Regions from separate parts of the Microbacterium sp. M3 genome, predicted to be linked through region 3. Evidence: predicted binding sites of a transcription regulator. Region 3 holds the regulator's gene; each other region holds the start of a gene.
The links. The regulator HspR, encoded in region 3, represses chaperone genes until heat shock. The targets are predictions, from matches to a motif close to AAGTTGAGTCNNNNNGACTCAACTT.

Region 1 (10,360 bases), on a different contig from region 3:
TGTGCTGACCGGCCGTATCGTCGCCGCTGAGGCGCTGTGCCGATGGAACCACAGCGACTGGGGAGCGATCGCCCCCCAGGACTTCATCCCCGTCGCCGAGGAGGACGGCACGATCGCCGAGATCGGGCGGTTCATGGCCGTGCAGGCTCTCGAGGTGATGGCCGGGTCGAGCATCGACGTCTCGGTCAACGTCTCGCCCGCGCAGCTGCACGACTCCGGGTTCACCTCGTGGCTCGAGCAGTTCATCGGCCGTGCCCGGCGACGCGCGAGACGCCTCACCCTCGAGATCACCGAAGGCCGCCACATCGTCGACGCACCGGCGGTGATCGCCCGCTTGGACAGGCTGCGCAGGATCGGTGTCGGCATCGCCATCGATGACTTCGGTGCCGGAGAGGCCTCGCTGACTCAGCTGAAACGGCTGCACGCGACCGAGCTCAAACTCGACCGCGCCCTCGTCATCGACGACTCGCGCGCCGCGACCGCGGTGATGGCGCAGGCGGTCGACGTCGCCCACGACGCCGGCGTGCGCGTGGTCGCCGAGGGGATCGAGACCGTCGAGCAGCTCGAGAAGGTCACGTCGATGGGCTGCGACCGTGCCCAGGGCTACCTGTTCGCCCGGCCGATGCCCCGCGCACAGCTCGCACGCGTGCTCCGTTCACGCTGAGCCGCCCGCGAGCGTTCCCGGCGTCGCCCCGCAGCGGAGCCCGGCCTGGTCACTCGTGCTCCGGCAGCACCGGCGTCGACCACCCCGGATCGCGCCCGAGCTGCGCAGCGCGGCCGACGGACGTCGCGCCGAAGCGATCGCGGACGGCGTCGAGCACCGTGTCGAGCCGCGCCCCGTCTTCCCAGTCGATGGGCAGTTCCGGTTGGATGCTGTCGGCCCGGCCGAGCTGCGAGAGTGAGACGCCGATGAGCGTGATGCCGCGATCGGCGATCTCGGGCAGGGCCGCAGCCAGCAGGCTCCGGGCGACTCCGAGCAGCACCGCCGTGCGATCCGTCGGGTGGCGGACCGAGTGCGACCTGGTTGCCTTCGCGAAGTCGCCGAAGCGCAGGCGCAGCACGACCGTGCCGCAGACGCGGTCGCCGTCGCGCAGGCGGCGCGCGAGCCGGTCCACGATCTGCGTCAGGAAGAGATCGAGCTCGTCGGGCGAACGGAGGCGACTGCCCAGCGCCCGCTGAGACCCGATGGAGCCGCGGCGCCGCGTGGTGTCGACGGGGCGGGGATCGCGCAGCCGGGCGAGCGCGTGCAGATGGGCGCCGGCGGCCTTGCCGAGCAGCCGCTCGGCGGCCGCGGCTTCGAGCTCGGCCAGCTCTCCGACGGTGTGGATGCCGAGACCGTGGAGCTTCTCGGCAGTCACCGCGCCGACACCCCAGAGCCGCTCGACCGGCAGCGGCAGCAGAAAAGCCTCTTCGCGCTCGGGCTCGACGACGAGCAGCCCGTCGGGCTTGCTGACGGCGCTCGCGACCTTCGCCAGGAACTTCGTGCGCGCGACGCCGACCGAGATGGCGAGACCGACCTCCGTCTTCACCCGCTGACGCAGCCGCACGGCGATCTGCTCGGGCGTGCCGGCGATGCGCCGGAGGCCGCCGACCTCGAGGAACGCCTCGTCGATGGAGAGCCCTTCCACGAGCGGCGTGGTGTCGCGGAAGATCGCGAACACGTCACGGCTGGCCGCCGAGTACGCCTCCATCCGCGGCGGGACGATCACGGCGTCCGGGCACAGTTCGCGTGCCTGACGACCGCCCATCGCGGTGCGCACGCCGCGCGCCTTCGCCTCGTAGCTGGCCGCGAGCACGACCCCGCCGCCGACGATCACCGGCCGGCCCCGCAGAGCCGGCGCGTCGCGCTGCTCGACCGAGGCGTAGAAGGAGTCCAGGTCGGCGTGCAGCACCGTCGCCTCGCCCCGCATCCGCCCTCCCTCCGGTCGCCCGCCCTCGGATGGTCCCACGCACCGCGGACACCGGCATCCAGGAATCGAGGCTCACGGCACGTGCGCCAGGATCGCCGCCGCCACCGCGCGGGGCGCGGACTGCTGGGCGACGTGGTGCCGCCCGGGGATGAGCGCGAGAGCCCCGCGCGCGGCGCGGTCACGAAGCAGGCGGCACCATTCCAGGCCGGCGATCGGATCGCGTCCGCCGCGGATCACGAGCAGCGGACTCCGCAGCGAACTCACGCGGTCTTCGAGCCGATAGCCGAGCATGTGCCGCAGCTGCGTGAGGTACCAGAACGGTCCGCAGCGCAGATAGTCGGTGAACACGAGGGCGTTGATCTCGGGCGTCTCGCCGAGGGTGTCGACCGCGAGGGCCACGCTCTGCGCCACGACCGTCCGGTGCCGGGTGTCGGCGACGGGCCCCATCGCGACGACGTGCACCACGAGCTCCGGGCGCTGCGCTCCGAGCTCGACCACCCACTGCGACCCCATCGAGTGCCCGACGAGCACCACGGGCCCGACACCGAGCCACTCGATCACGGTCGCGAGTCCGGCCGCCATCGCCGGCACGTCGAGGTCGAGGCCGGGCTTGGGCAGCCCGCCGAACCCCGGCAGATCGACCGAGTACACGCTCCTGGTCCGGGCCAGCTCGTCGTGCAGCCGTGACAGGTACCGGTGCGAGACGCCGATCCCGTGGACGAGCACGATCGCGGGTCCGGCGGCATCCGCTGCGCCGCGCGACTCCGCCGCACGAGGCGAGGCCAGCACACGGAACGCGAGCCCGCCGACGTAGATCCTCCGCTGCGCAGGCCGCTCGCGGTGTCGCACGGCGGGCGGCTACCTGCGCTGCTCGAAGGTGCCGGCGGTGATGGGCACGGCCACGGCGGCGCCGATGCAGAGCACCCCCGCGATGAACACCAGTCCCGGCAGGACCGGCGAGGCGAACGAGATGCCGACCAGCACCATGCCGCCGATGAGCAGGATCAGATAGAGCACGAAGAGCATCGCGACCTCCCGAGATGTGTTGCCTCCTTGATACTCCTGCGCGCGCAGCGGCGGCAGGGGCTTGCGGCGATGGCGCGTCGCGTGCGCCCCCGTCAGAATGACGCCATGAGACTCGTCCAGGTCGCCCAGCATGCCGATGACCTCGAGCGTGCCGCCGGGTTCTACCGCGCGCTCCTCGGCACCCCGCCCGCCGCCGTCTTCGACCCGCCGGGGCTGCTCTTCTTCGATCTCGACGGGGTGCGGCTGCTGCTCGAGCGCGGCGCACCGTCCGCGCTGATCTACCTCCGCGTCGACGACATGGATGCCGCGCTCGCACGCGTGGCCGACGCCGAGGTCGTGACGCCCCCGCGCGTGATCTTCACGCACGACGACGACACGCTCGGTCCTGCCGGGCATGACGAGTGGCAGGCGTTCGTCAAAGACCCGGACGGCAACACCGTCGGTCTCGTCGAGCATCGCCCGAGGGCGTGAGCGTGCACGCTGCGCATCGGCGCGACGTGAGCAGTGGCATCCTGCCCCTATCAAGTCGATAACGAGGGGCACTCTGCACGCGGGGCGAGACTAGCCTGGGACCGATGAGCGCCTACGTCTCGGCGTTCGAGCTGTTCTCCATCGGCGTAGGACCCTCGAGCTCCCACACGGTCGGCCCCATGCGGGCCGCCCTCGACTTCGTCGTCCGGCTGCGCGAGAGCGGCGTGCTCGAGCGCGTGGGCCGCGTCACCTGCACGCTCTACGGCTCGCTCGGCGCCACGGGCATCGGCCACGGCACCCCCGACGCCGTCGTCGCGGGGCTGCGGGGTCTCGAGCCCGAGACGGTGGATCCGGATGCCGTGCGCGCGGCGTGGAGCGGCTGGCCCGACGGTGCGCGGCTCGACCTGGCCGACGTCCACGCGGTGCCCTTCGAGCGCGGCGACGTCGTCTTCGCACCGCGCACCCGGCTGCCGGGGCACCCGAACGCGATGACCCTCGAGGCCTGGGCCACCGCGGTCGACGGGCCGGCGCGTGCGCTCGCCCCGACCGGGATCCGCGCCACCGGACCGGCGGCGGCGACCCCCGAACCCCTTCCGACGTCGGATGCCGGCCTGCTGGTCCGCGAGACGTACTACTCCGTCGGCGGCGGCTTCATACGGCGCGAGGGCGAGCCGCCCCAGGTGCGTGCGCACGCCTACCCGCTGGACTTCTCCAGCGCCGAGGAGCTGCTCGCCCTCTGCGACGAGCGCGGTCTGACGATCGCCGAAGCGGCTCGGCTCAACGAGACGGCGCTGCGGGACGAGGAGCAGGTCGCCGAGGGGCTCGACGCGATCTGGAACGCCATGGCCGCGTGCGTCGAAGCGGGGCTGGAATCCGACGGCGTGCTCCCGGGCATGCTCGGGGTCAAGCGCCGCGCGGCCTCGATCCGCGCGCAGCTCGAGACCGCGGAGGCCGACGGCCGCCGTGAGCTGCCGGGGGAGTGGCTGGGGGCGTTCGCGCTCGCCGTCAACGAGGAGAACGCGGCCGGCGGACGGGTCGTGACCGCCCCCACCAACGGCGCCGCCGGCATCGTGCCGGCCGTCGCCATGTACTGGTGGCGGTTCCTCGCCGACTCCGGCCTGGGCGCCGGCAACGCCGTGACGCCGTACGGCGAGCTGGTCGGCAGCGCGCTGCTGGGGTACCACGGCCACGCGGTCGCGCCGGATGAGGCGGCGGCCTGGGACGAGGCCACGGTGGCAGAGGCGAACCGGCGGCGCGGCATCCGTCGCTTCCTGCTCACGGCGACCGCGCTGGGCTCGCTGTTCAAGGCCAACGCCTCCATCTCTGGCGCCGAGGGCGGCTGCCAGGCCGAGGTCGGGTCGGCGTGCGCGATGGCGGCCGGCGGCCTCACCGCCGTCATGGGCGGCACGAACCGCCAGATCGAGAACGCGGCCGAGATCGCGATGGAGCACCACCTCGGCCTCACGTGCGACCCGGTCGGGGGTCTCGTGCAGATCCCCTGCATCGAGCGCAACGCGATCGCCGCGTCGACGGCGGTGACGGCGGCACGGCTGGCGCTCCGTGGCGACGGGTCGCACTACGTGTCGCTGGACGCGGTCGTCGAGACGATGCGGCAGACCGGCATCGACATGTCGCACAAGTACAAGGAGACGAGCGAGGGCGGCCTCGCGGTGAACGTCATCGAGTGCTGACAGTGCCGTGTTCGTTCAGAGCGAACGCTCGGGCACTTAGCACTCTCGAGGGTCGAGTGCTAATCTGTTCGCAGTTGAGTCGAGTCGACTCAACTCCATGACAGAGAGGAGATTCCCATGGCCACCTACGACCCGTTCCGTGACCTCGACCGCCTCGCGTCGGGTCTCTTCGACACGCGCCGCGGCCCGCGCCGCATGCCGATGGACCTCTACCGCGACGGCGACCACTACGTACTGACCGCCGACCTGCCCGGCATCGACCCGGGCTCGGTCGACATCGACGTCGACGGCCAGCTGCTCACGATCCGCGCCGAGCGCACGCTCCACAGCGGCGACGACGTGAAGTGGATCACCCGCGAGCGCGAGGCCGCGAGCTTCCTGCGCCAGCTCAACCTCGGCCAGGGCATCGACACCGACCGCATCTCGGCGAGCTACAGCAACGGGGTGCTGAGCGTGACGATCCCGGTGAGCGAGAAGGCGAAGCCGCGCAAGATCGAGGTCACCGCCGAGGGCGGCGCCCCGACCATCAAGGCGCACGAGTCGACCGACGCGCCGCAGCCGATCGAGCAGTAGGCGATCGACCCCGCATCGACGGATGCCTCGTCCCCAAGCCCCGGGGCGAGGCATCCGTCATCTCAGGCCGAGGCCGTCACGGCGCCGGTGAAGTGACGCCGGCAGCGTGCCTGGTACGACTCGATCCCGCCGATCTGGGCACTCGTCGGGGTGAGCGGATCCCCGCCGTCGGCGGCCGACACGCGCTGGTGGAACGCCGCGTCCTCGCCGCACACCGCGCAGACGGCGGTGAGCTTGACGACGTCCTCGGCGAGCGCCATCAGAGCCGGCAGCGGCTCGAAGGGCCGGCCGTCGAACGTCACGCACAGGCCCGAGGCGACGACCGTGACGCCCTCGCCGGTCAGGGCGTTCACCGCCGCGACGAGCGGCGGGCCGAAGAACTGCGCCTCGTCGATCGCCACGAGGTCGAGGTCGCGTCCGCGGACCGCGGCGAGCAGGGCGTCCGCGTCGGAAACCGTGCGCGACGGGATGCTGAGCCCGGAGTGCGAGCTGACCTGCCCCTCGCCGCGGCGGTCGTCGAGCGCGTGGCCCACCACCTCTACCGCCAGGCCGGCGATGCGCGCCCGGCGCACGCGACGCAGCAGCTCCTCGGACTTGCCGGCGAACATCGGACCGGCGACGACCTGCAGCCTCGCCTGGGTGCGCGTGTGCATGGGGCACAGACTACGTCCGCCCCACCCGGGCGCGCGCGAGCGGGGGTGGCGCCGCGCGGTGGCGGGGAGCACTATTCATCACGTGAGCAACGAACACGCCGGCGGCGCCGTCACGGTGCGCGGTCTGCACGTGCGCCGCGGCAGCACCGAGGTCTTCCGCGGGCTGGATCTCGACATCCCGCACGGGCAGATCACCGGGCTGCTCGGCCCGTCGGGGTGCGGCAAGACCACGCTCATGCGTGCGATCGTCGGGGTGCAGAAGGTGGCCGGCGGCACCGTCACCGCGCTCGGCGAACCCGCCGGCGCTCCCGGCCTGCGACACCGTGTCGCCTACGACACCCAGGCGGCGTCGGTGTACGGAGACCTCACCATCCGGCAGAACCTGCGCTACTTCGCACGGCTGGTCGACGCGCCGCGGACCGACGTCGACCGGGTCATCGAGCAGGTGGGACTCGGCGATCAGCGCGACCAGACCATCGACTCGCTCAGCGGCGGACAGGAGAGCCGCGTCTCGCTGGCGGTCGCGATGCTGGGGACCCCCGAGCTGCTGGTGCTCGACGAGCCGACGGTGGGCCTCGACCCGCTGCTGCGCAATGAGCTGTGGGGCGTCTTCCGCGGACTCGCCGAGACGGGGGTCACCCTCATCGTCTCGAGCCACGTCATGGACGAGGCGCTCCGCTGCGACCGGCTCCTGCTCATGCGGTCGGGGCGCATCGTCGCCGACACGACCCCCGACGGGCTCCTCGCCGACACCGGGACGACGGATCCGGATGCCGCGTTCCTCGCTCTGATCGAGCGTGACGCGCACGCCGCGACCGAGGGGGCGGCATCCGATCATCCGCTCACGCGTCGCGAGGCGCGCGAGGAGCGGAGGGGATCGTGAACGGCGTGCGCACGTTCGCCACGGCGGGGCGGGTGCTGCGGCAGCTGAGCCACGACCCTCGATCGATCGCCCTCATGCTCGTCGCGCCCAGTCTGCTGGTGGGGCTGTTCGCCTGGCTGTTCAGCGACCAGGAGGGCGTGTTCGACCAGTTCGGCGGGCCGATCCTCGGGCTGTTCCCCTTCATCGTGATGTTCCTCATCACCTCGATCACGACGCTCCGCGAGCGCCGATCCGGGACGCTCGAGCGGCTCATGACCACGCCGATCGCCAAGGCCGACTTCATCCTCGGCTACGGACTGGCGTTCGGGCTGATGGCGACGCTGCAGGCGGTCATCACGGTCACCTTCGCGGTATGGGTGTGCCGCCTCGAGGTCGAAGGGCCGCTGTGGCAGCTGGGGCTCGTGGCGGTGGTGGACGCGATCCTCGGCACCGCACTCGGGCTGCTGGCGAGCGCCTTCGCGCGCACCGAGTTCCAGGCGGTGCAGTTCATGCCGCTCATCGTGTTCCCGCAGATCATCCTCGGCGGCCTCTTCATGCCCCGGGAGGACATGCCCGAGGCGCTGTACCAGATCTCGAAGGTGCTGCCGCTGAGCTACGCCATCGACACGATCAATGCCGTGACCGCCGGCGACGAGGGATGGGACGTATTCGGCCCGCTGCTGGTCGTGGTGGCGTTCGCCGTCGGGTCACTCATCCTCGCCTCGCTCACGCTGCGCCGCCGGACCCCGTAGAGCTGGTCAGCAGCCGGGCTGCTTCTTCCGCAGCTTCGCGGTGAGGTCGCGGAGCTGCGTGAGCTCGTCGTCCGAGAGCAGCGACATGCGCTCGGCGATGGCCTTGCCGTGCGCGCTCGCGATGCGGCGGAACAGCGAGGCTCCGGCATCCGTCGCATGCACGAGGGCGCCCCGCCCGTCGTCGGGGTCGGCGCACTTGGTGAGCAGGCCCCGCACCACCATGCGGTCGACCAGACGCGACACGCTCGGCTGGCTGATGAGCATGTTGGCGGTGACATCGCGCAGCCGGGCGGTCATGTCGCTGCCGCGCGTGACGGTGAGGAGCACGTCGTACTCGGCCTGGCTGAGCGTGTCGTCGTGGAAGTCGTCGTTGATGTCGCCGAACACCTCGTGCTGTGCGCGGAAGAGGCTCTCCCACGCGTCGATGGCGAGGCGGCGATCGGTCATAGCGTCAAGAGTAGGGCAGGGCGCGGACCCTAGGCTGGCCCCATGGGGCCTTCTGCCGTCACCGCGCTGCACCCGCATCGTCGCGCGCTCACGGGACTCGTGTTCGCGCTGCTGGCGGGACTGCTGCTCTCGCTCTCTCTCGCCGCGCCCGCGCGCGCAGACGTCGACGACTTCTCGTTCGAGAGCCTCGACGTCGAGTACCAGCTCGGCCGCGCCGAAGACGGCACGAGCACGCTCACCGTGGTCGAGACCTTCGTGGCGGTGTTCCCCGAGTTCGACCAGAACCGCGGCATGCGCCACATCCTCCCCGACTCGTTCAACGGTGCGCCGCTCAACCCGCAGCTGGTCTCGATCACCGACGAGAACGGCGCTCCTCGCGCCGCAGAGGCGGAGTCCGAGGACGGCGAGTACATCATGACCTCGCGCAGCGACGACTACGTGCACGGACGCCAGACGTACGTCTTCACGTACACGCTCGAGAACGTCACGCGCTTCTATGCCGACACCGGCGCCGACGAGTTCTACTGGGATGTGAACGGCGTCGACTGGGCGCAGCCCTTCGGGCGCATCACGGCACGGGTCACGATGCCCGCCGAGCTGTGGGACGCCCGCACCGGCGAGCAGGCCTGCTACGTCGGGTATCAGGGCGACACCCGCACGTGCACCATCGCCGACGTCGACGGGGCGGTCGCGGCATCCGTCGAAGGAGTGCAGCCGTACCAGACGATGACGATCGCCATCGGCTTCCGCCCCGACACGTTCACCGAGTTCGACACCGGCTACCTCGCATCGCCCTGGGGCTGGCTGCAGGGCGGCGTGGCGCTGCTCGGTCTCGGCACCGCGCTCGTGCTGGCGGGAGTGACCCGCAGACGTCATCTGCGCGACGCCGCCGGGCGGCCCGTCATCATCGCGGAGTACACGCCGCCGCGGCAGATCGATGCGCTCGAGAGCGCCGTACTGCTCGGCCGCACGACGAAGGCGATCCCCGCCGAGGTGCTCGAGCAGGCGGTGGTGGGCAGCATCCGCATCGAGGAGGGTCCGCCCAAGCTGTTCGGCGGGACGAAGCTGAAGGCGGTGCTCGTCGATCCGTCACTGGCCGATGGGGATGGACGGATGCTGCTGCCCGGCCTCTTCCCGTCGGGCACGCCGGGTGAGGAGTTCGAGTTCGGCCGCAGTGACACGCGCTTCTCGACGACGGCCCAGAAGGTGCTGAAGGCGGCCTCGGCGGAACTGACCAGCCGCGGCCTGCGGCGGCCGGTGCCCGGTGGTGCGCGGGCGTGGCCGATCGTCATCGCGATCGTGGCGGCCGTGCTCGTCGTGCTGTTCGGGATCGGGGCGCTCTCGGCCTTCGTCATGCCGCTGGTGCCGATCCTCCTCATCATCGGGTCGGTGCTCGTCGTGCTCGTCGTCGCCGGCATGGTCTCGCACAAGCCGCTCACGGCCGAGGGGGCGGAGGTGCGCGATCACCTCAGCGGCCTGAAGCAGTTCATCGAGTGGGCCGAGGCCGACCGCATCCGCATGCTCCAGTCGCCGCAGGGCGCCGAGCGCGTTCCCGTCGATGTCTCGGACCCGCGCGTGAAGCTCGAGCTCTACGAGAAGCTGCTGCCGTACGCCGTGGTGTTCGGCCAGGAGAAGAAGTGGGCCGACGAGCTGGCCGTGCTCTACGGCGACGGCCGCACGCCCGGCTGGTACGCCGGGTCGGCGGGGTTCAACGCGGCCGCGTTCTCGGCGGGGATCTCGAACCTGTCGACGTCGGCGTCGTCTTCGTCCTCCTCGGGAGGGTCGTCGGGCGGGGGTTCCGCCGGCGGCGGTGGCGGCGGGGGAGGCGGCGGCGGGGTGTGACCCGCCGCCGGCTTCGCGCGGTCGCTCGTCGGGCGTTCGCGCGGGTTAGCGGATGAGCCGCGGTTCCGAAAGGGGGTGCCGCCGGCCCGTGCCGCCAGCCAGACTCGTGACCCGTGAGAATCACCGACACGAG
Region 2 (10,360 bases), on a different contig from region 3:
CACCTGGACGCGCGCGCCGTCGAGCTTGTACTCGACCGACGCCGCTCCCCCGAGCAGGGCCACGGCCTCGGTCGCCGAGCCCGCGGTCGACGCGAGCATCGGCAGCACACCGCGCCCGACCTCCAGCCCGACCGACGCGAGGTCCTCCGGCTCGCCGAACAGTGCCAGGCGCGCCGTCTCGCCGAGGTCGCCCGACAGCATGGCCGCGCGCCGGACGGTCGCGGCCTCCCGCCCGGACGCCTTGGCCACGGCATCCAGCAGCACGCCCTCGAGGGCCCCGGTGCGCAGCTCGCCGAGGATGACCCGCGCCACGAAGTCCCACTCGGCGGCGGTCGCGGCCGCGGCGAGCGTGTCGAGCTCCGTCCGCCGCGCGCTCACCGACCCCGCGCCGTCGGTCGCCGCGAGCCGGGTCAGGGCGGCATCGACGTCGAGGACCGTGAGCCCCGGCTCGCGGGCGTGCGCGACGTCGAGGCCGCCCAGGCTGCGCCAGCCGACGCCCAGCCGCCCTTGCCGGGGGCTGGCGGTGAGGAAGCCGATCGCCACCGGGACCTCGTCGGCGTCGAGCCCGCGCAGCACGGTCGCGAGCGCGGCGATCTTCGCCAGACGCGACGACGTGGCGGCGACCGTCTCGGTCGCCTCCACCAGCTCGTTCAGCAGCACTCCCGCATTGTCGCATCAGGTGCCGACACGCGCTCCCCTCGCTATGTGCGCCGCATCGCGCAGCGCGCGCTCCAGGTCGGGCTGCACGAACACGTAGCCGGCGGCGGTGAGCGCGGCGGGCTGCGCCCACCTGCTCTTGAGGACGAGCTCCGGCTCGGTGCGCAGCACCCACATCGCCGGCTCCAGCATGAACCGCCATGCCGGCAGACCGACCGGCGCGCCCGTGACGCGTCGCAGGGTCGCCATGAGCGTGCGGTTGTCGCTCGCGGCGGGTGCCGCCAGGTTCACGGGCCCGGCGATGTCGTCGCGGTCCCGGACGAAGCGGACCGCGCCCACCACGTCGTCGAGGTGGATCCAGCTGAATCGCTGGCGCCCGCGCGAGCGATGCCACGGCGGGCGGCCATCGCCCGTGGGCGCCGGCCCGATGCCGCGGTAGCGGCGGCGCGGAAACCACCAGCCGTCGTACTGGGGTCCCCCGAGCCCGAGCCGCGCCAGCCGCAGGAGCACGCGCGTCGCGGGACCGTCGCCGATGACGATCGCCATCCGCAGCGCCACACGCCGTGTCGCCGGCAGCTCGCCGCGGAAGAACTCGTCCTCCCACGTGCGCGCGACGTCGACCGAGAACCCCTGTCCCAGCTCCCCGTCGGCCTCGGTCTGCGGCCGGTCGAGTGCGTAGCGGTAGATCGTGGCGGTGCTGGCATTGAGCCACACCGGCGGTGGGGCCGCGGCATCCGTCACCGCTTCGCGGAGCCGGCGGGTCGTCTCGACACGCGAGCGCAGGATGTCGTCGCGGTTGCGGTCGGTGTACCGGCGGTTGACCGACGTGCCGGCGAGGTTCACGAGCACCGCCGCGCCGTCGACCAGGCGCCGCACGCCGTCCCGGTCGCTCCATGCCACGTCGGCGCCGCCGCCGGGCCGTCCGATGGTGCGCACCTCGTAGCCGTCGTCGGTGAACGCCGCGACGAGCGCCGTGCCGACGAAGCCGGAGGCACCCGCGATGACGGCGCGCGGCTGGCTCACCGGGCGCGCCGGCGAGCGTCGAACGTGCTCCACAGCGCCCAGGCCACGAGCACCGGCTGGAGCAGGAGCCGGAGGAGCCGGGCACGGTCGGTCTCGAGCATCGGCGCAGATCGCCGCGTGCGCCATTGGTGCACGTTGCCCGGGAAGACGGCGACGAAGAACGCGGCGACCACCCATCCGACGCGGCGCCGCTCGGCCGGCAGCGCGACCAGCGCACCGCCGAGCATGATCTCGACCACCCCCGAGGCGACCACGATGGTGTCTTTGTCGGTGCGCAGCAGGCGCGTCGCCCAGTCGGGCACGACGATCCGGTAGCCGCGGCGCCCCCACGTGAGGTGAGACACCCCGGCGGCGAGCAGCAGCGCCGCGAGCGCCGCACGCGCGATCAGCCGGATCACGCGACGGCCTCCGCGACCGCGTCGATGAACCGGAGGTGCTCGTCGACGCCGCCGTGCGGCGTGATCATCCGCAGCGCCACTTCGTCGGCCGCACCCCGGTAGGCCGCGATGCGCTCGCGCAGCTCGGCGGGGCGGATCACGGTGGTCGCGGGATCCACTCCCAGCCGCGCGAAGTTGCGGGCGTAGGCCGGGTACCCGGCGTAACGCGCCGTCTCCTCCTCGAGCGCGGCGACCGCGGCGGGGTCGGTGGCCGCCCGCACGTAGAGCGCGACGTGCGCGCGGGGCGCTAGCTCGTGCGCCTCCGCCGTCTGCGCGGCGGCCGCCTCGGGCGTCAGCCAGCTGAGGAGGAGTCCATCGGATGCCGCGGCCCCCGCCCGCCGCATCCTCGGGCCGAGCGCTCCGACCACGACGCGCGCCCGGGTGGCGGCGCGCAGGTCGGCGGCGGCATCCGTCACGGCGTCGACGGCGCCGACGCGCAGCTGCCCGGATCCGATCCCCAGGACGAGGCGGTCCTGCGGGAGCGCGGCCGCCGCGGCCGCGATGTCGCTCGCGGTGCGCCGGTCGACGCGCAGCACGCCCGTGGCGAGCACGAGGCGCTCCGTCACGTCGGCGGCGACCGCGAGCAGCGCCGGCGCATCATGCCCCGGCGTGTCGTTGACCCACAGCGCATGGAGCCCCGCGGCCTCGGCGGCGGGAGCGATGCGCGCGGCGAGTTCGGAACCGCCGGCCGCCGCGATGCCGAGAGAGAGGACGGCGGTCATGCGGCGTCGCCCCGCACCAGGCGTGCGACCTCGGCGGCCGAGCGGTAGAACTCGGCGATGTCGCCGCGCGAGGCGGGGAGCAGGACGACGTCGTCGACGCCCGCCGCGAAGAACCGCTGCGCCTCGGCGGCGACGCGGTCCGGCTCGCCCCACAGCGCCCGCGACGCCGGATCGGGCTTGTCGCCGACGTCGGCTGTCGCGCGCGCCTCGGCGTCGGCGCCGAACGCCGTCACGACGTACGCCACGATGTCGTGCGCCTCACCGCGCCCCGCCTGCGCGCGGGCATCGCGGATCGACGCGGTCGCCGTGGCGTACTCCTCGGCGGTGTGTCCGCTGTCGAGCACGGTGCCGTCGGCGACCTCGCCGCTGAGGCGCAGCGTCTTGGGGCCCTCGGCGGCCGCGTAGACGAGCGGCGGTGTCACCGGCGGGTAGTCCAGGCGCACGGCATCGAGGCCGACGTAGCGGCCCGGCACCGTCACCTCGTCGCCGGCGAGCAGTGCGCGCAGCGCGGGCACGTACTCGCGCATGAGGGTCAGCGGCGAGGCGGCCCTCGCGCCGACCTGTCCCATCCAGTCGAGCACGCCGTGGCCCACCCCCGGCAGCAGCCGGCCGGGGAACAGCCGCTCGATCGTCGCGATCTCCATGGCCGTCGCCGCGACGTTGCGCAGTGGCATCGGCGCGATGCCGATCCCGACGCGCAGCGCGTCGGTCCAGGCCAGCGCCGCGGACGCGGCGGCGAAGGCCGACTGCCGGAAGCAGTCCTCCCAGATCCACAGCTCCCCGAGGCCCGCGGACTCGGCCGCCAGCACCGCATCGCGGAACTCGTCGGGGGTGTGCGTGTAGGGGTTGAAGATCGCTCCGATGCGCGCCATGGACCCACTCTGTCAGCGGTCGCCGACAGTCGCATCCTGGCGGGGCTATCGCGGACGCGGCGGCGGTGCAACCCCGTGCCGCTCCGGGCCGGCGTCGCCCACGCTGGGGCCATGGCTCGGATCGGGACCTCGGGGTGGATCTACCCCCACTGGCGCGGCGTGATCTATCGCGGCGACCAGCGCACCTGGCTCGACCAGTACACGGCCGAGTTCGACACCGTCGAGCTCAACGGCAGCTTCTACCGCTGGCCCGCCGACGCCCGGTACGCCGCGTGGCGCGATCGCCTCCCCGACGGATTCGAGATGGCCGTCAAGGCCTCGCGCGGCCTCACCCACGCACGCCGGCTGCGCGATCCCGAGGTCTGGATCGAGCGCATCACCCGCGGCCTGCACGCCCTCGATGGCAAACGGGGACCGCTCATCGTGCAGCTGCATCCGAGCCTCGAGCGTGACGATGGGCTGCTCGACCACTTCCTCACGGTGCTGCCGGACTGGACGCGGCCGGCGATCGAGTTCCGGCACCCGTCGTGGCACGACGAGGCGGTGTTCGCGATGCTGGAGCGGCACGCGGCCGCGTACTGCGTCATGAGCGGGGCGCACCTCCCGTGCATCCTCCGCGCGACCACCCACCTCGTGTACGTGCGGCTGCACGGCCCCGACACGCAGCATCTGTACGCCGGCTCGTACTCGGACGACGACCTGAGGTGGTGGGCCGACCGCATCGGGGAATGGGAGGCCGGCGGGCACGAGGTCTTCGCCTACTTCAACAACGACGGCGAGGGCAACGCCGTCCGCAACGCCCGGACGCTGAAGGGGATGCTGCAGCCCTGACCCGTGCCGGAGCACCACGCCCGACGGCCGGCGCCCCCGAAGCTCACCTGTCACAACCTGCCGGCACGGGCGGCAGATCGCGACAGGTGAGCGGGGTTTGAGCGGGTCAGGCGGCCTGGGCGAAGGGCGAACCCGAAACCACCGTCAGCGCGTCGGCCGCGGCATCCACCGTCACCGTCCCGCCGTCCACGAGCGCACCCGTGACGAACAGGTCGGCGATGCGGTCGTCGACCTCGCGCTGGATGAGGCGCCGCAGCGGGCGGGCGCCGTACTCGGGCTCGTAGCCGTTGTCGGCGAGCCAGGCGACGGCCGAGTCGGTCACCACCAGCGACACCTCGCGCTGGGCGAGGCGGGCGTCGGACGCCCCGAGCAGCAGGCGCACGATGCTCTGCAGCTGCGGCTTCTCGAGCTTGCGGAACAGCACGATCTCGTCGATGCGGTTGAGGAACTCCGGCCGCATCGCCTCGCGGAGCTTGCTGAACACGCGGTCGCGCAGGTCCTTCTCCGAGCCGAAGCCGGTCGACCCGCCGCCGTCGGCGAGGAAGCCGATCGCGCCGCCGCGGGAGGCGAGGAACTCCGAGCCGAGGTTGGAGGTCATCACGATCACGGTGTTGCGGAAGTCGACCGTGCGGCCCTGGCCGTCGGTCAGGCGCCCGTCATCGAGCACCTGCAGCAGCAGGTTGAACACGTCGGGGTGCGCCTTCTCGATCTCGTCGAAGAGCACGATCGAGTACGGGTTGCGCCGCACACGCTCGGTGAGCTGTCCGGCCTCGTCGTAGCCGACGTATCCGGGAGGGGCGCCGACGAGACGCGACACGGTGTGCCGCTCGCCGAACTCGCTCATGTCGAACCGGATCACCGCGGTGTCGTCGTCGAAGAGCGACCCGGCCAGCGCCTTGGCGAGCTCGGTCTTGCCCACCCCGGTCGGGCCGAGCAAGAGGAACGAGCCCACGGGCCGGCGGGCGTCGCCCATGCCGGTGCGGCTGCGGCGCACGGCCTTGGCGACGGCGGTCACGGCGTCGTGCTGCCCGATCACGCGATCGTGCAGCTCGTCCTCGAGGGCGGCGAGGCGCTCGCGCTCGGTCTCGGTGAGCCGGTTCACCGGGATGCCGGTGGCCCGGCTGATCACGGCGGCGATCTGTGCCTCGTCGACGACCGCCGCGGGGGTGCCGGCATCCCGAACCCGGGGATTCTCGCCGAGACCGAGGGCATCGCCCTGTGTTTCGCGCGAGATCCCCTGGCTCGGCGCGGTCGCGCGGTCCAGCTGCTCCTGCACGTCGGCGATCTGGTCGCGGATGCGCGAGGCCTCTTCGTAGTGCTCGGCCGAGACGGCGGCGTTCTTGTCGGCCTCGAGCGTCGCGAGGCGCTCGATGAGCCCGCTGATCCGCCGGCTGCTCAGTCCCTCGGCGCGCGCGCCGAGCCGCAGCCGCAGCCGGGCACCCGCCTGGTCGATGAGGTCGATGGCCTTGTCGGGCAGCACGCGCTCGGTGAGGTACCGGTCGCTGAGCTCCACGGCCGCGCGCAGCGCCTCGTCGGTGTACACGATGCCGTGGTGCTCCTCGTAGGCCGGCTTCAGGCCGTGCAGGATCAGCACGGCGTCCTCGACCGACGGCTCGCCGACACGCACGGGCTGGAACCGCCGCTCGAGGGCGGGGTCCTTCTCGATGACGCGGTACTCCTTGAGGGTCGTCGCGCCCACCAGGTGCAGCTCGCCGCGGGCGAGGCGCGGCTTCAGGATGTTGCCGGCGTCCATGCCGCCGTCACCGGCGCCGCCGGCACCCACCACGGTGTGCACCTCGTCGATGAAGACGATGAGCTCGTCCTTGCGGTCGGCGATCTCGTCCATCGTCTTGGTCAGGCGCTCCTCGAAGTCCCCGCGATAGCGGGTGCCCGCCAGCATCGCCGGGAGGTCGAGGGCCACCACGCGCTTGCCGAGCAGCTGCTCGGGCACGGCGCCCTCGACGATCGCCTGGGCGAGGCCCTCGACGATCGCTGTCTTGCCGACACCGGCCTCGCCGACGAGCACGGGGTTGTTCTTCGTGCGGCGGCTGAGGATCTCGATCGTCTGCTCGATCTCGTCGGCGCGGCCGATCACGGGGTCGAGCTCGCCGTCCAGGGCGCGCGCGGTGAGGTCGGTGCCGTAGGTGTCGAGCATCGGAGTGTCGGATGCCGCGGCATCCGCTTCGTCCGTCGCGGGGGCGTTCGAGGGCGATACGGTCTCGCGCGCGCCCTGCGTCAGCGCCTCGGCGGTGACGCCGGCGCGTGCCAGCACCTGCCCGGCCGGGGTGTCCTGCGCGAGCACGAGCGCGAAGAACAGATGCTCCGGGTCGACATACGTGGAACCGGACGACCGGGCGACCTGGTAGGCGTGGAAGAGCGCGCGCTGCACGGACGAGGTGACCACGGCACCGTCGACGTCGGCCGCCGCAGCGGGCGCGGGCAGGCGCTCCTCCGTGGCGCGCACGATCGCGTCGGCGTCCGCACCGATGCGGCGCACCGCGTCGCGCGCCGGGGCCTCGGCCACCAGGACGCGCAGCACGTGGAGGGCGTCGAGCTCATGCTGGCCCCGGTCGAGCGCGTACTTGCCGGCGCGCTGGAGAAGCTGCTGGGTGCGGGCGCCCAGGAAGCGGCTGAGGTCGATCGAGCGCTCCGCACGGGCGCGCTCCCCCGCGAGGTAGCGGGCCAGGAACTCGTCGAACGAGCTTCCGTCGCCGGCGGCCTGGGGGGTGAAGTCTTCGGGCATTCCATCTCTCCTGAAACTTGAGTGGATCGGCATCAAGTTTTGAACTTGATACAGGCGTTGTCAAGTTCAACGGAGGAACCGCGCAGGTATTCCCGGATCGACGCCGACCCCGCCGATTGTCGGACCCCGGGCGTAGCGTGAGCGATGGAGGGGGCCCGATTCACCGACGAGAGGGATGCCCATGGACTGGAAGATCGAGCTCATCTTCGTGCCGGTCAGCGACGTCGACCGCGCGAAGGAGTTCTACGAGCGCATCGGCTTCCACGCCGACCACGACCAGGTGCCCTTCGAAGGGCTCCGCTTCGTGCAGATGACGCCGCCCGGCTCGGCCTGCTCGATCGCCTTCGGCACCGGCCTCGGCGGCACGCTCGAGCCGGGGCAGCAGAACACGATCCAGGTCGTGGTGCCCGACGCCGACGAGGCGCTGGCGCACCTGCGGACGCAGGGCCTCGACGCGCAGGGCGTCGACGAGCAGGCGTGGGGCCGCTTCGTCACCTTCGACGATCCCGACGGCAACACCTGGACGCTGCAGCAGCTGCCGCCGCGGGACTGAGCAGCGACGGACGCGCCGGACGCGCTGCGCAACCGGCGCGTCTGCCGCGCCCGTCCGGCTGCGGTTCGGCGCACCCGTCGCGCCCCTCCGGCCGCGGTCGGCGCGTCAGTCGCGTCCGCCGGGGGGACCGATGATCAGCAGGGCGACGAAGAGAGCGACGACTGCCAGGGCGATGAGCCCGGCGAGCACCCACGGGCGGCGCAGGAACCAGCGCATCGTCCGGTCGTACCAGGTGGCGTCGCGCGGGTCGTCGGTCGGGTCGAGGCGCCAGGCGCCCGCGAGTCGTCCGGTGCGCTGCAGCCACAGCTCGGCCGGGATGGTCGCGTAGGGGATGATGGCGCTAACGAGCGCGACGAGAGTCGCGCCCACGCGCCAGCGGTTGTTGAGCGCGACCAGGATCACCGTCGCCCCGTACGACAGGAAGATGAAGCCGTGGATGCCGCCACCCGCGGTGACCCCGAAAGACCAGCCGGTGAGCGCCCGCGCGATCAGGCCCGCGATGAGGAGCGTCCACGAGATCGCCTCGGCGATCGCGAGCGCACGGAAGAGGTGATGGGGATTTCGGAACACACCTTCAGGCTACCTGAAGGAATCAGCGGTTCGGACCGGCTCCCGTGCCGAGCGAGCCGCGGTCCAGGCCGAACGGCTCCTCGTGCAGTCCCTCCAGCGCGCGGGCCAGGCCCGGCGCGCCCGCGGTGAGATTCGCGTCGAGCGCCGCCAGCCGTCGTTCAGCAGCCTGCAGCACGTCGCTTCCCCGCGCCGTCACCCGCAGGTCGGACGCCGCACCGGCGTGCGCCGTCGCGTCGGCGACGAGGTCGTCAGCGACCAGCGTCTGCACGGCGGCATGCGCCGACTGGACCGTGATCTGCGACCGCCGGGCGAGCTCGCTGAACGAGATGCCCGGTGTGGCGTCGATGTGGGCCAAGAGTCCGTACTTGCGCGTCGTGAGTCCGAGGTCGCGCAACTGGGCGCCCAGGTGCGCGTCCCAGACGGCGGCCACGGTGAGCAGCGAGATGACGGGGCTGAACGGGCGCTCGGACACCTCTGAATGCTAGACCCGCCGTCTGGATCCGGTGCGCATTCGCGGGTGCGGCCGCACCGCCTTCGCACGCACCGCCCCGGTAGCGTGGGACGGTGACGTTCTCGCTCGACGACCTGCGGCGGTGGCCCGACGTCGAGGCTCCCGATCTCGTCGCATCGGATGCCGCCGACCGGCTGCTGCTCGACGAGTCCGTGTCCGCGCGGCGCGAGGCCGCCCCCGGCGAGCTGGTCGTGATCGGAGACGGCTACGGGGCGCTCACCCTGAGTGCCGCCGCCGACGGCGGAAGCGGCATCCGCGTCCACCAGGATCCGCTCACGGGCGAGCGCGCCCTCGCCGCCAACGCGCACCGCGCGGCACTCACCGGCGCCTTCGCGTCGCTGCCGCTGTCGGAGGACCTCGTGCGCGGCGCGCGCGTCGTCCTCCTGCGGCTGCCGCGGTCGCTCGACGCGCTGCGCGACATCGCGCAGCTCATCGCGGCGCACGCCGAGCCGGACGTCGTGGTCTTCGCCGGCGGGCGGGTCAAGCACATGACGCTCGCGATGAACGACGTGCTGCGCGACTCTTTCGTGCGACTGGACGTCACGCACGCGCGTCAGAAGTCGCGCGTGCTCGTGGTCCGCGGCGCGCGGGGCGGAGCCGATCCCGCGCCCCGGCGTGAGACGCACGACGGGCTCGTCGTCTGCGCGTTCGGGGGTGCCTTCGCCGGGACGTCGATCGACATCGGCACGCGATTCCTCCTCGCACAGCTGCCCGAGCTCGTCACCAGCGGCGGGGATGTCATCGACTTCGCGTGCGGCACCGGCGTCGTCGGCGCGACGCTGGCGCTCCGCGAACCCGCGCTGCGGATCGTGGCGTGCGACCAGTCGGCCGCCGCGGTCGCCTCCGCGCGGGCGACCGCGATCGCCAACGGGGTCGCCGACCGTGTCGAGGTCGTCCGTGACGACATGCTCGGGTCACGACCCTACGAGAGCGCGTCGTTCATCGCGCTGAACCCGCCGTTCCACTCCGGTTCCGCCGTGCACGAGGGCATCGCACCCCGCATGTTCGCCGACGCCGCGCGCGTCCTGCGACCGGGCGGCGAGCTGTGGACGGTGTGGAACTCCGCCCTGCGCTACCGCCCCGCGCTGGAGCGCCACGTCGGACCGACGCGCCAGGTCGCACGCAACGCCAAGTTCACCGTCACCGCCTCGACGCGCCGGTCGTAGCGGCGCCGAGTCACTCCGTCGGCTCGGGTTCGGGCGTCGGCTCGGTCGTCGGTCCGAAGAGCACCCACTCCCCGGCCTGGCACTCGTAGAACTCCACCGCGGCGGTGTCGATGTAGATGTCTCCGTCGGCGGTGCACGTCTCATCCGCGGGCGCGGACGTCCCGAGGGCGACCTGCGTCCCGGGCGTTCCGGGCGCGCCGGGCGCGCCCGCCTCTCCCGTCGGCCCCTGCGGCCCCGCAGCTCCCTGCGCCCCGGCCGGCCCCTGCTCGCCGGTG
Region 3 (10,360 bases):
AGCGCCAGACCGGCCGTCCAGAACACGATCTGGCCACCGTCGTGCAGGAAGAACACGAGCAGGCCCGAGATGACGAGGCCCACGAGAGCGGCCACGATCACCGGCTTCGCGCCGAGCCTGTCGTCGAGCGCGCCCACGGCGATCGTCGAGACGCCCGCGACGATGTTGGCCGCGATGGCGAAGATGATCACCTCGCCGGCGGAGAAGCCGAAGACGGATGCCGCGAGCACGCCGCCGAAGGTGAAGACGCCGGCCAGCCCGTCGCGGAACACCGCGCTCGCGAGCAGGAACCACAGCGTCGGCCGGCTCTCGCGCCAGAGGCGGGCGATGTCACGGCCGAGGCGCGCGTACGACGCGAAGAACCCCACCCGTTCGCGACGGGCCCCCGAGCCGCGGTACTCCGGCACGGCGAACAGCACGGGCAGCGCGAACAGCCCGAACCACACGGCCGAGACCACCATGGCCAGGCGCACCGGCCAGCCGTCGTCGTCGGGCACGCCGAACAGGCCCTGGATGAAGCCGAAGTAGACGATGAGGAGCAGCACGATGCCGCCGACGTACCCCATGCCCCATCCGAAGCCGCTCACCCGGCCGATCGAGCGCGGCGTCGACACCTGCGAGAGCATCGCGTTGTAGTTGACGCCCGCGAACTCGAAGAACACATTGCCGGCGGCGACCAGCAGCAGGCCCAGCCACAGATAGGACGGGTCGGGAGCCACGAACACCATGGCCGCTGTCATCGCGACGACGATGTAGGTGTTGACCGCGAGCCACAGCTTGCGACGCCCCGACGTGTCGGAGCGCTGACCGGTGATCGGGGCGAGCAGTGCGATGAGCAGGCCGGCTCCGGCGAGTGCCCAGCCCAGCTGGGCCTCGACCGTGCCCGAGGGGCCGAAGCTCGAGCTGGTCAGGTACACCGTGAAGACGAAGGTCGTGACGACGGCGTTGAACGCGGCCGAGCCCCAGTCCCAGAGGCCCCATGCCACGACGGCCTTGCGGCTCGTGCGCTGCGGCCCCTCGGCGCCCGCCGCCGCAGCGAGGGCATCGGTGGGCACGGCGCCGGTGAACGCGGGCGTCGGCGACGACGGGGGAGTCTCGGGGGAGCTCATATCGGTCACAGTACGGCCCTTCGGTGAACTGATGCGGAATCAAAGTAGCGCTCCCGAGCCCCGCGGTGGTTTGCTTCGTTCATGACAGGGGAGAACGCGCCCGAGATGAAGTTCAACGGCCGCCTCGCCATCCTCCTGGCGATGGCGATGTTCGTGCTGGTGGTCGACACGTCGATCATGAACGTCTCGATCTCGGCCGTCGTGACCGAGCTCGGCACGACCGCGAGCGGCGTCCAGGGCGCCATCGCCCTGGAGGCCCTGGTCTCGGCCGCCTTCATCCTCATCGGCGGCAAGACCGGCGACCTCATCGGGCGGAAGCTCGCGTACACCCTGGGCCTGCTCGGCTACGCCGTCGGCGCGGTCGCCATGACGTTCGCGACGAGCCTGACCGCCGTCATCATCTTCTGGGCCGTGATCGGCGGGATCGGGGCATCCCTCCTCCTTCCCTCCATGCAGTCGCTCATCCACGGCAACTTCGCCGGCGCCCACCAGAAGCGCGTCTATGCGCTGGTCGGCGCGTCGGCGGCGATCGCGGCGGCCGTCGGGCCGCTGCTCGGCGGGTTCATCACGACGTTCTGGTCGTACCGGGTGGCGTTCGGCCTCGAGGCGCTGATCATCCTCGTCGTGCTGCTGGGGATCGGCCTCGTCAAGGACGTGAAGTACCACGGCGACCGCTCGATCGACCTGGTGGGGGCCGCCCTCTCGGTCATCGGCATGGGCGGCGTCGTGCTGGGCATCCTGGTGTGGCAGGAGGGCGGCGGCTACGTCGGCATCATCATCGGCCTCGGCGCCGTGGCGCTCGGCGGACTCGCCTGGTGGCTCAACTCGCGCAAGAAGCGCGGCAAGCCGGTGCTGCTCGACCCGGCGCTGTTCTCCTCCAAGCCGTTCCGCACCGGTGTGAGCGGTCAGCTGCTGCAGCAGATCGCGCTCGGCGGCACGATGATCGTGCTGCCGCTGTACCTGCAGATGGTGCTCGAGTACAACGCGCTGGAGGCCGGCCTCTCGATCGCGCCGCTCTCGCTCAGCATGTTCGCCGTCGCGATCTGGGCCGGCCGTCGCGCCAAGGGGCGCCCGGCGAACCTCATCCTGCTGGGCTTCTCGCTCGCCGCGGTCGGACTCATCGCCATCGTGCCGCTGGTGCCCATCGCCGACAGCGGGTGGTACCTGACGGTCCCGCTCATCATCGCGGGATGCGGTCTCGGGCTCCTCGTCTCGCAGCTCAACAACTACACGCTCTCGCCGATCTCCGATGAGCGCGTGAGCGAGGCGGCGGGCGTCAACTCCGCCGCAGGCTCGTTCGGCCTCTCGTTCGGTCTCGCGTTCGCGGGCGCCATCATGCTCGCCACCCTCGCGGCCTCGTTCACGTCGCTGGCGTACTCGAGCACCGTGCTCACCTCCGAGCAGCAGCAGCAGGTCTCGACGGTGCTGGAAGAGGACGCCGAGCTCATGTCGAACACCGGGCTCGAACAGCTCCTCGCCGACGAGCCGCCGGAGGCGTCGGCCGAGGTGATCCGCATCAACACCGAGGCCCGGCACATCGCGCTCCAGGTGGCGCTGCTCATCCCGATCCTCGCCGCCGTGCTGGGCGTGCTCAACGGGTTGCGCATGCGGCGTCTACCCGACCCCAAGCCGAACGAGGCGGTGGAGGGGATGCTGGGCGGCTGAGCCGGCGCAGGGCGGCGAGCGGACCCCGCTCCCGAGCGGACCCACTCCCTCCCTTCGGCCGTGTCGGCGGGCGCCCCTAAGCTCGCCGTGTGCCCACCCTCGACGACGTGCGTCGCATCGCCGCCGGGCTGCCCGGCAGCGAGGAGCGCGAGACCACCGGCGGTGCCGCCTGGTTCGTGCGCGGCAAGCTCTACGCGTGGGAGTGCCACCCATGGCCGAGCATCCCCGACGACATGCGCGCGATCATCGCGGCCGAGCCGGTGGTCGGGGTGAAGGTCGCCGAGCGCCTCGATGCGCTCGCCCTCGTCGAGATGGAGCCCGACGTGTTCCTGCGCGCCACCACCTCGTGGGGCGAGCCCAAGGTCGCCTTCCGCATGGCCGCGATCGCCGGCGACCACCTCGCCGAGCTGGTGACCGAGGCCTGGCGCGTGCAGGCGCCGAAGTATCTCCGGCGCGCCTTCGACGAAGCCGGTTCGGCAAGTTGAGTCGACTCTTATCAACTTTGATTTGACGGATGCCGCGACCCGGCGTATGGTTGAGCCATCGCGACTCAACCTCGTCGTTCGGTCGTGAGCAGACTTCCCATCAACCCCGGGTGGCGGCATCCGTCTCCGCCCACACGAAGGAGAGAAACACATGGCACGTGCTGTTGGAATCGACCTCGGTACGACCAACTCGGTCGTCAGCGTTCTCGAGGGCGGCGAGCCGAAGGTCATCGCGAACGCCGAGGGCTTCCGCACGACCCCGTCGGTCGTCGCGTTCACCAAGGACGGCGAGGTGCTCGTCGGCGAGACCGCCAAGCGCCAGGCCGTCACCAACGTCGACCGCACCGTCTCGTCGGTCAAGCGCCACATGGGCACCGACTGGAGCTTCGACGTCGACGGCAAGAAGTGGACGCCGCAGGAGATCTCCGCGCGCATCCTGCAGAAGCTCAAGCGCGACGCCGAGCAGTACCTCGGCGACACGGTGACGGATGCCGTCATCACCGTCCCCGCGTACTTCAACGACGCCGAGCGCCAGGCCACCAAGGAGGCCGGTGAGATCGCGGGCCTCAACGTCCTGCGCATCATCAACGAGCCCACCGCCGCGGCCCTGGCCTACGGCCTGGACAAGGGCAAGGAGGACGAGCTCATCCTCGTCTTCGACCTCGGTGGCGGCACGTTCGACGTCTCCCTGCTCGAGGTGGGCAAGGATGACGACTTCTCGACCATCCAGGTGCGCGCCACGGCCGGTGACAACCGCCTCGGCGGCGACGACTGGGACCAGCGCCTCGTCGACTACCTGATCAAGCAGTTCAAGGACACCACCGGCGTCGACGTCTCGGGCGACAAGATCGCGCTGCAGCGCCTCAAGGAGGCCGCCGAGCAGGCGAAGAAGGAGCTCTCGTCGTCCACCTCGACGAGCGTCAACCTCCCGTACCTGTCGCTCACCGACTCGGGCCCCGTGTCGCTGTCGGAGACCATCACGCGCGCCAAGTTCGAGGACCTCACCAAGGACCTCCTCGACCGCACCAAGAAGCCCTTCGAGGACGTCATCCGCGAGGCCGGCATCAAGGTGTCCGACATCGACCACGTCGTGCTCGTCGGCGGCTCGACCCGCATGCCCGCCGTGAGCGAGCTCGTGCAGCGCGAGGCCGGCAAGGAGCCCAACAAGGGCGTCAACCCCGACGAGGTCGTCGCCGTGGGCGCGGCCCTCCAGGCCGGTGTGCTGAAGGGCGAGCGCAAGGACGTCCTGCTCATCGACGTGACCCCCCTGAGCCTCGGCATCGAGACCAAGGGCGGCATCATGACCAAGCTCATCGAGCGCAACACCGCCATCCCGACCAAGCGCTCGGAGACCTTCACGACCGCCGACGACAACCAGCCGTCGGTCGCGATCCAGGTCTTCCAGGGCGAGCGCGAGTTCACCCGCGACAACAAGCCGCTGGGCACGTTCGAGCTGACCGGCATCGCGCCGGCGCCCCGCGGCATCCCGCAGATCGAGGTCACCTTCGACATCGACGCGAACGGCATCGTCCACGTGTCGGCGAAGGACAAGGGCACCGGCAAGGAGCAGTCGATGACGATCACGGGCGGCTCGTCGCTGCCCAAGGACGACATCGAGCGCATGGTGCGCGAGGCCGAGGAGCACGCCGCCGACGACAAGAAGCGTCGCGAGGCCGCCGAGGTGCGCAACCAGGCCGAGACGCTCTCGTACTCGATCGAGAAGCTCATCAAGGAGAACGACGACAAGCTCCCCGAGGACGTCAAGACCGAGGTCCAGGGCGACGTCGACGCTCTCAAGACCGCGCTGGCGGGCGAGGACGACGAGGCCGTGAAGACCGCGTTCGACAAGCTGAACCAGAGCCAGGGCAAGCTGGGCGAGGCGATCTACGCCGCCGGTCAGGCTGCGCAGTCGGCTCCGGATGCCGCCACCGACGCTCCGGCGGGCGACCAGGGTCAGGCGGCGTCCGATGAGGACGTCGTGGACGCCGAGGTCGTCGACGACGAGGACGAGAAGAAGTAACCATGGCGAACAAGGACCACAACCCGCACCCGGCCGAAGGCCAGGGCGACGGCGAAGAGGTCCGGCCTGAGGGTGAGGGGCCGGAGGCGAACGCCTCCGGCCCCGCGCCGCAGGACGGGCGCGACGCGGACGCCGGAGCCGACGAGCTCACGGTGGACGACATCCTCGGCGCCTCGCAGAACGCCGACGCCGCGGCCGAGGACGCCGTGCTGGCCGACCTCGAGTCGCAGCTGCTCAACGACCTCAAGCGCCTGCAGGCGGAATACGCCAACTACCGGCGCCGCACCGAGGAGCAGCGCGAGGTCGAGATCGAGCGGGCGCAGGGTGCCGTCGCCAAGGGGCTGCTGCCGGTGCTCGACGACCTCGACCGTGCCGAGAAGCACGGCGATCTCGAAGAGGGCTCGCCGTTCGCGGCGATCGCCGACAAGCTGCGCGGCGTCGCCGAGCGCATCGGCCTCATCACCTACGGCGCCGCGGGCGAGGTGTTCGACCCGCAGCAGCACGAGGCGATCTTCCAGGTGCCGACCCCGGGACAGGCCGAGCCGACGATCCTGGAGGTCGTCGAGATCGGCTACCGCCTGGGCTCTGTCGAACTGCGTCCCGCGAAGGTCGTCGTCGCCGTTCCCGCCGAGTAGCCCGAAGGAGCATCCATGGCCAGTCAGGACTGGTTCGACAAGGACTTCTACTCGGTGCTCGGCGTCGCGAAGGACGTCAGCGAGGCGGACCTCAAGAAGACGTACCGCAAGCTCGCCCGCAAGTATCACCCCGACTCCAACCAGGGCGATGCCGCCGCAGAGGCGAAGTTCAAGGAGGTCAGCGAGGCGTACTCGGTGCTCTCCGACGCCGAGCAGCGCAAGGAGTACGACCAGATCCGGGCGATGGGCTCGGGCGCGCGCTTCACCGCGGGCGGCCAGGGTGCCCAGGGCGGCTTCGAGGACGTGTTCTCGATGTTCAACCAGGGCCGTGGCGCCCGGTACCAGAACGCCGAGGACTTCGACGACATCTTCGCGATGTTCAACCAGCAGCAGCGGGGCACCGGGTTCGGCTCGGGCCGCTTCGGGCAGCCGAGCGGCGGTTTCCGCGGCTACGGCGGCCCCACCCGGGGCGCCGACGTCATCGCCCGCACGACGATCGACTTCCTCACCGCCACCAAGGGCGAGACGATCACGCTGCAGGGCGAGGACGGCAAGCCGTTCAAGGTGAAGATCCCCGCGGGAGTCTCGGACGGCCAGAAGATCCGGCTCCGCGGTCGCGGGCGTCCGTCGCCCGACGGCGGCGAGAGCGGCGACATCGTCGTGCAGGTCACCGTGCGCCCGCACCCCGTCTTCACGCGGGACGGCATCAACCTGCGGGTGACGGTGCCGGTGACGTTCACCGAGGCCGCGCTCGGCGCGACGATCGAGGTGCCGACGCTCGGGGGCGACCCGGTGCGCCTGCGCGTCGCACCCGGCACCCCGTCGGGTCGCGTCCTGCGCGTCAAGGGCCGCGGTGTCGAGACCAGCAAGGGCACCGGCGATCTCCTCGCCGAGGTGCAGGTCGCGGTGCCGTCGCACCTCGACGAGGCTGCCCGAGAGGCCCTCGAGCGCTATCAGAGCCTCGAGCCCAAGGAGAATCCGCGCGCCGAGCTGATGTCGAAGGCGCGGGGCTAGGAGAATCGGTCGTGCTCTCCCGGTCGTTGAGCGAGCGAAGCGAGACGAAACGCCGTCGAGGCGTCTGGCCTGTCCGGGGCGTTTCGTCCCGCTCGGTCCTCGCTCGCCCAGCGACCGGTTCATGGCCGCTCGAAGACCGGGAACGGAGGTGACCGACATGGCAGAACAGCACGAGATCGACGCGGATGCCCCGATCTTCGCGATCGCCGTCGCTGCCGAGCTGTCGGGCATGCACCCGCAGACCCTCCGCCAGTACGACCGGCTGGGGCTCGTCGTGCCCGCCCGCACGCAGGGCGGATCGCGGCGCTACTCGCTGCGCCACGTCGAGCAGCTGCGCGAGGTCGCCCGCATGTCGTCGGACGGCATCGGGCTGCCCGCGATCATGCGCATCCTCGAGCTCGAGAACCGGGTGCAGGAGCTGCACGGGCGCGTCCGCGACCTCGAGGAGCGCATGCGCGCCGAGATGGAGAGGCGCCCCGGCGCCCGCGTCTTCGCCGCGGGCTCGACCGGCGCCGTGGTGACCTTGCGGCACGGCACGCGCGTGCGGCGCGCGACCGAGGTCGTGGTGTGGCGCCCGCGCACGCCGATCGACCGGCCGTCCGGCGGCGACGCGTCCGAGGCGCCCACCGGCCCCGACGCCTGAGTCCCTCACGAGTTCCGCCGAGCGCGGCGGTCGCCGCCGCGACACCCCGCGGCGGCGGCGCCGCCCCGCCGGGTCAGAGGTCGCCGGTGTCGTGCGCCACCTCGCCGTCGACGACGGTGCGCACCACCCGCGCCGTGAGCAGCGACTCGGGGCCCGCGGTGAACGGGTCGACGTCGACGATCGCGAAGTCGGCGGCCATGCCCGCCTGGAGCCGGCCGCGCGTCGCGCCGTCGCCGACGGAGGCCGCGGCATCTCTTGTCGCGTGGGCCAGCGCCTGGGCGAGCGGCAGTGCGAAGTGCGGATGGCGGGGAGCGAAGGCGTCGTCGAGCGCCGACCGGCGGGTCGCGGCGATGTACATGTTCGGCAGGGCCTCGTGCGGCGCGGTCGGCGCGTCGGTCGAGAAGGCCAGCAGCGCTCCCGCGGCGACGTACTCCGGCCACGCGAAAGCGCGGTCGACACGCTCGTCGCCGAGCATCGCCGCCCAGTTTTCGAAGATGGCGGGGTCGGCGTGCACCGGCTGCATCGAGGCGGTGACGCCGAGCCGGGCCATGCGCTCGGCCGTGCCGGGCGCCGCGTACTCGAGGTGCTCGATGCGATGGCGGCGGTCGCGCGGGCCGTTCACCGCCGCCGCGTGCTCGAGGGCGTCGAGGGCGATGTCGCTCGCAAGATCGCCGATCGCGTGCAGCGCGACCTGCAGGCCCGCGGCGTCTGCGGCCGCGACGACCGGCTTCAGCGCGTCGAGCGACCAGATGGGCTCGGCGTTCGAGCCGTCGGAGTACGGATGCCGCATCGCGGCCGTGCACGCATCGATGACGCCGTCCACGACGAGCTTGATGCCGACCACCCGCAGCCACGGCGAATCCAGCCGCTCCGCGAGTTCGGCGGCATGGCGCACCTGCGCGACGTTGGCCGTCTCGTCGCCGGTGTTCTCGATGAGCCAGTGGGCGGCGACGCGGACGGGAAGAGCGCCGTCGCGCCGCCCCACCGCGCGCTGGAAGGCGGCGAGACCCCGCTCGTCGAATGCCATGTCGACGACACCGGTGACACCGGTGGCGGCGTAGGCGGCGAGCGTGCGCTCGACCGCCGCGTCGCGGTCGGCGTCGCTGGTGGCCTCGGCGAGGAACGCCCACGCGTGCGCGACGGCCGCGGTCTCGTACAGCATGCCGTCCGGCTCGCCGTCGGCATCGCGTCCGATGCGGCCCCCGAGAGGGTCGGGGGTGTCGCGCGTGATGCCGAGCTCGGCCAGGGCAGCCCTGTTCACCCAGCAGGAGTGGTAGTCGTTGGCGTCGAGGTAGACCGGCACGTCGGCCACGGCGGCGTCGATCATGGCCGCCGTCGGAGCACCCGGCACCGAGTCGAAGAGCCAGCCGCGACCGAGCACGCGGAGGGCATTGGGCTGGGCCTCACGAGCGGATCGCAGCCGCGCCTGGATCTCGTCGAGGGTGCGGGCATCGGTGAGCGGGACCCGCCCGAGCGCCTCGCCCATCATGACGAGGTGCGTGTGGGCGTCGGTGAAGCCGGGCAGCAGCAGGCGCCCCTCGAGGTCGACGGTCACGGCATCCGGTCCGGCGGCCGCGGCGGCGCGTGCCGCGTCGCCGGCGAACGTCACCGAACCGCCGTCGACGACGAGGGCGTCGGCCCATGGCTCGTCGGAGGCCGTGAAGATGCGGCCTCCGGTGTACATCGTGGTGGTCATGCGGAGATCCCCTCGGTGTCGGTGGCACGAACATCGGCGGCACGGGCCTCGACGTCGGCGTCGGCTGCGGCATCCTTCTCGACCCTCGTCGAGATCGCCGCGACGATGGCCGCCGGGATCGCGAGCACGAAGCTCGAGACTCCCAGCACCACCACGAAGCCCTGGTAGCCGAACACCTCGACCAGAGCGGCGCCGATGACGGGGGTGAGCGCCGAGCCGACCAGGTAGACGGCCAGGAGCGGTCCCGACCAGCGGCCGTCGGCGTCGAGCGCGGCCGAGGTCGAGACGAAGTACATGAAGGCGACGGCGTAGATGGTGTTCCACACGATGAACAGCACGATGAACGTCGTCTGGTCGGCGGCGAAGCTGAGCGCGATCTTGAGCGCTCCGCCCGCGACGAGCAGCACGACGAGCGGCACCGCGCGGCCGAGGCGGTTGCCGACGACCATCAGCAGCAGCGACCCGACCAGCCCGCCCGCGGTCGCGCCGCTCAGCGCGATGCCCAGGCCCTCCGGCGTCAGCCCGGCCCGCTCGGCGCCCATGACGCCCGCCATCGCCCACAGCGAGTCCTCGCTCACGGCCCACAGGGCGAAGGTCACCAGCAGTGCGAAGCCGGCGATCGTCACCGTGCGCGATCCCGCGCGGGCCGGAACGCGCCGGACGGCGCCGGTCTCGGGGATGGTGAGCGGCATCGCCTCGGCCACCGCGGCGCCGGCCTGCGGCTCGATGACCGGGGCCACCGGCATCCATCCGACCGCCACCAGGCCGATGAGGCAGAAGAGCGCCAGCGCGCCGAAGACGTCGATCGGGGCGAGACCGATGAGCGGCACCACGGCGAGCACGATCGTGATGACGCCGCGGTTGGCGAGACCGTTGAACCCTGCCACCCGGTCGGGGTTGCGGAAGGCGGCCAGGGCGGACCCTGCGGCCGCGACCGCCCCGCCCGCGCCGATGCCGCCGATCAGCAGCCCGGCGATCGCGACGCCGGCGACGGGAACGAGCCCGGCGAGCAGGAAGCCGGCGAGCCCGGCCGCGAGTCCGACGCGGGCGACCAGGCGGCGGTGCCGTCCCGCGCAGAGCGGGGCCGTCGCGA

Region 1: the regulator HspR is predicted to act here: its motif matches at 5,170-5,194, upstream of R8Z57_RS03825 (Hsp20/alpha crystallin family protein).
Region 2: the regulator HspR is predicted to act here: its motif matches at 7,300-7,324, upstream of R8Z57_RS00930 (ATP-dependent Clp protease ATP-binding subunit).

Annotation. Positions count from the first base shown of each region.
Region 1 is NZ_JAWTZT010000001.1:828,109-838,468, reverse strand. Features, by position in the region: gene R8Z57_RS03855 (EAL domain-containing protein) at 1-664, shown strand, start outside; gene dinB (DNA polymerase IV) at 714-1,910, opposite strand; gene R8Z57_RS03845 (alpha/beta hydrolase) at 1,983-2,759, opposite strand; gene R8Z57_RS03840 (hypothetical protein) at 2,769-3,068, opposite strand; gene R8Z57_RS03835 (VOC family protein) at 3,042-3,407, shown strand; gene R8Z57_RS03830 (L-serine ammonia-lyase, iron-sulfur-dependent, subunit alpha) at 3,512-5,098, shown strand; gene R8Z57_RS03825 (Hsp20/alpha crystallin family protein) at 5,216-5,671, shown strand; gene R8Z57_RS03820 (thymidine kinase) at 5,734-6,324, opposite strand; gene R8Z57_RS03815 (ABC transporter ATP-binding protein) at 6,407-7,207, shown strand; gene R8Z57_RS03810 (ABC transporter permease) at 7,204-7,938, shown strand; gene R8Z57_RS03805 (MarR family winged helix-turn-helix transcriptional regulator) at 7,945-8,385, opposite strand; gene R8Z57_RS03800 (DUF2207 domain-containing protein) at 8,428-10,227, shown strand; gene R8Z57_RS03795 (alpha-amylase family protein) at 10,341-10,360, shown strand, end outside.
Region 2 is NZ_JAWTZT010000001.1:204,945-215,304, forward strand. Features, by position in the region: gene R8Z57_RS00900 (ATP-dependent DNA ligase) at 1-660, opposite strand, end outside; gene R8Z57_RS00905 (epimerase) at 676-1,680, opposite strand; gene R8Z57_RS00910 (hypothetical protein) at 1,677-2,075, opposite strand; gene R8Z57_RS00915 (LLM class flavin-dependent oxidoreductase) at 2,075-2,839, opposite strand; gene R8Z57_RS00920 (LLM class flavin-dependent oxidoreductase) at 2,836-3,711, opposite strand; gene R8Z57_RS00925 (DUF72 domain-containing protein) at 3,823-4,542, shown strand; gene R8Z57_RS00930 (ATP-dependent Clp protease ATP-binding subunit) at 4,649-7,285, opposite strand; gene R8Z57_RS00935 (GNAT family N-acetyltransferase) at 7,467-7,838, shown strand; gene R8Z57_RS00940 (DUF3817 domain-containing protein) at 7,944-8,408, opposite strand; gene R8Z57_RS00945 (helix-turn-helix domain-containing protein) at 8,431-8,880, opposite strand; gene R8Z57_RS00950 (class I SAM-dependent methyltransferase) at 8,973-10,085, shown strand; gene R8Z57_RS00955 (hypothetical protein) at 10,096-10,360, opposite strand, start outside.
Region 3 is NZ_JAWTZT010000005.1:142,111-152,470, reverse strand. Features, by position in the region: gene R8Z57_RS15205 (MFS transporter) at 1-1,109, opposite strand, end outside; gene R8Z57_RS15200 (MFS transporter) at 1,191-2,774, shown strand; gene R8Z57_RS15195 (hypothetical protein) at 2,864-3,259, shown strand; gene dnaK (molecular chaperone DnaK) at 3,411-5,279, shown strand; gene R8Z57_RS15185 (nucleotide exchange factor GrpE) at 5,282-5,914, shown strand; gene R8Z57_RS15180 (DnaJ C-terminal domain-containing protein) at 5,930-6,928, shown strand; gene R8Z57_RS15175 (heat shock protein transcriptional repressor HspR) at 7,086-7,571, shown strand; gene R8Z57_RS15170 (amidohydrolase) at 7,645-9,267, opposite strand; gene R8Z57_RS15165 (MFS transporter) at 9,264-10,360, opposite strand, start outside.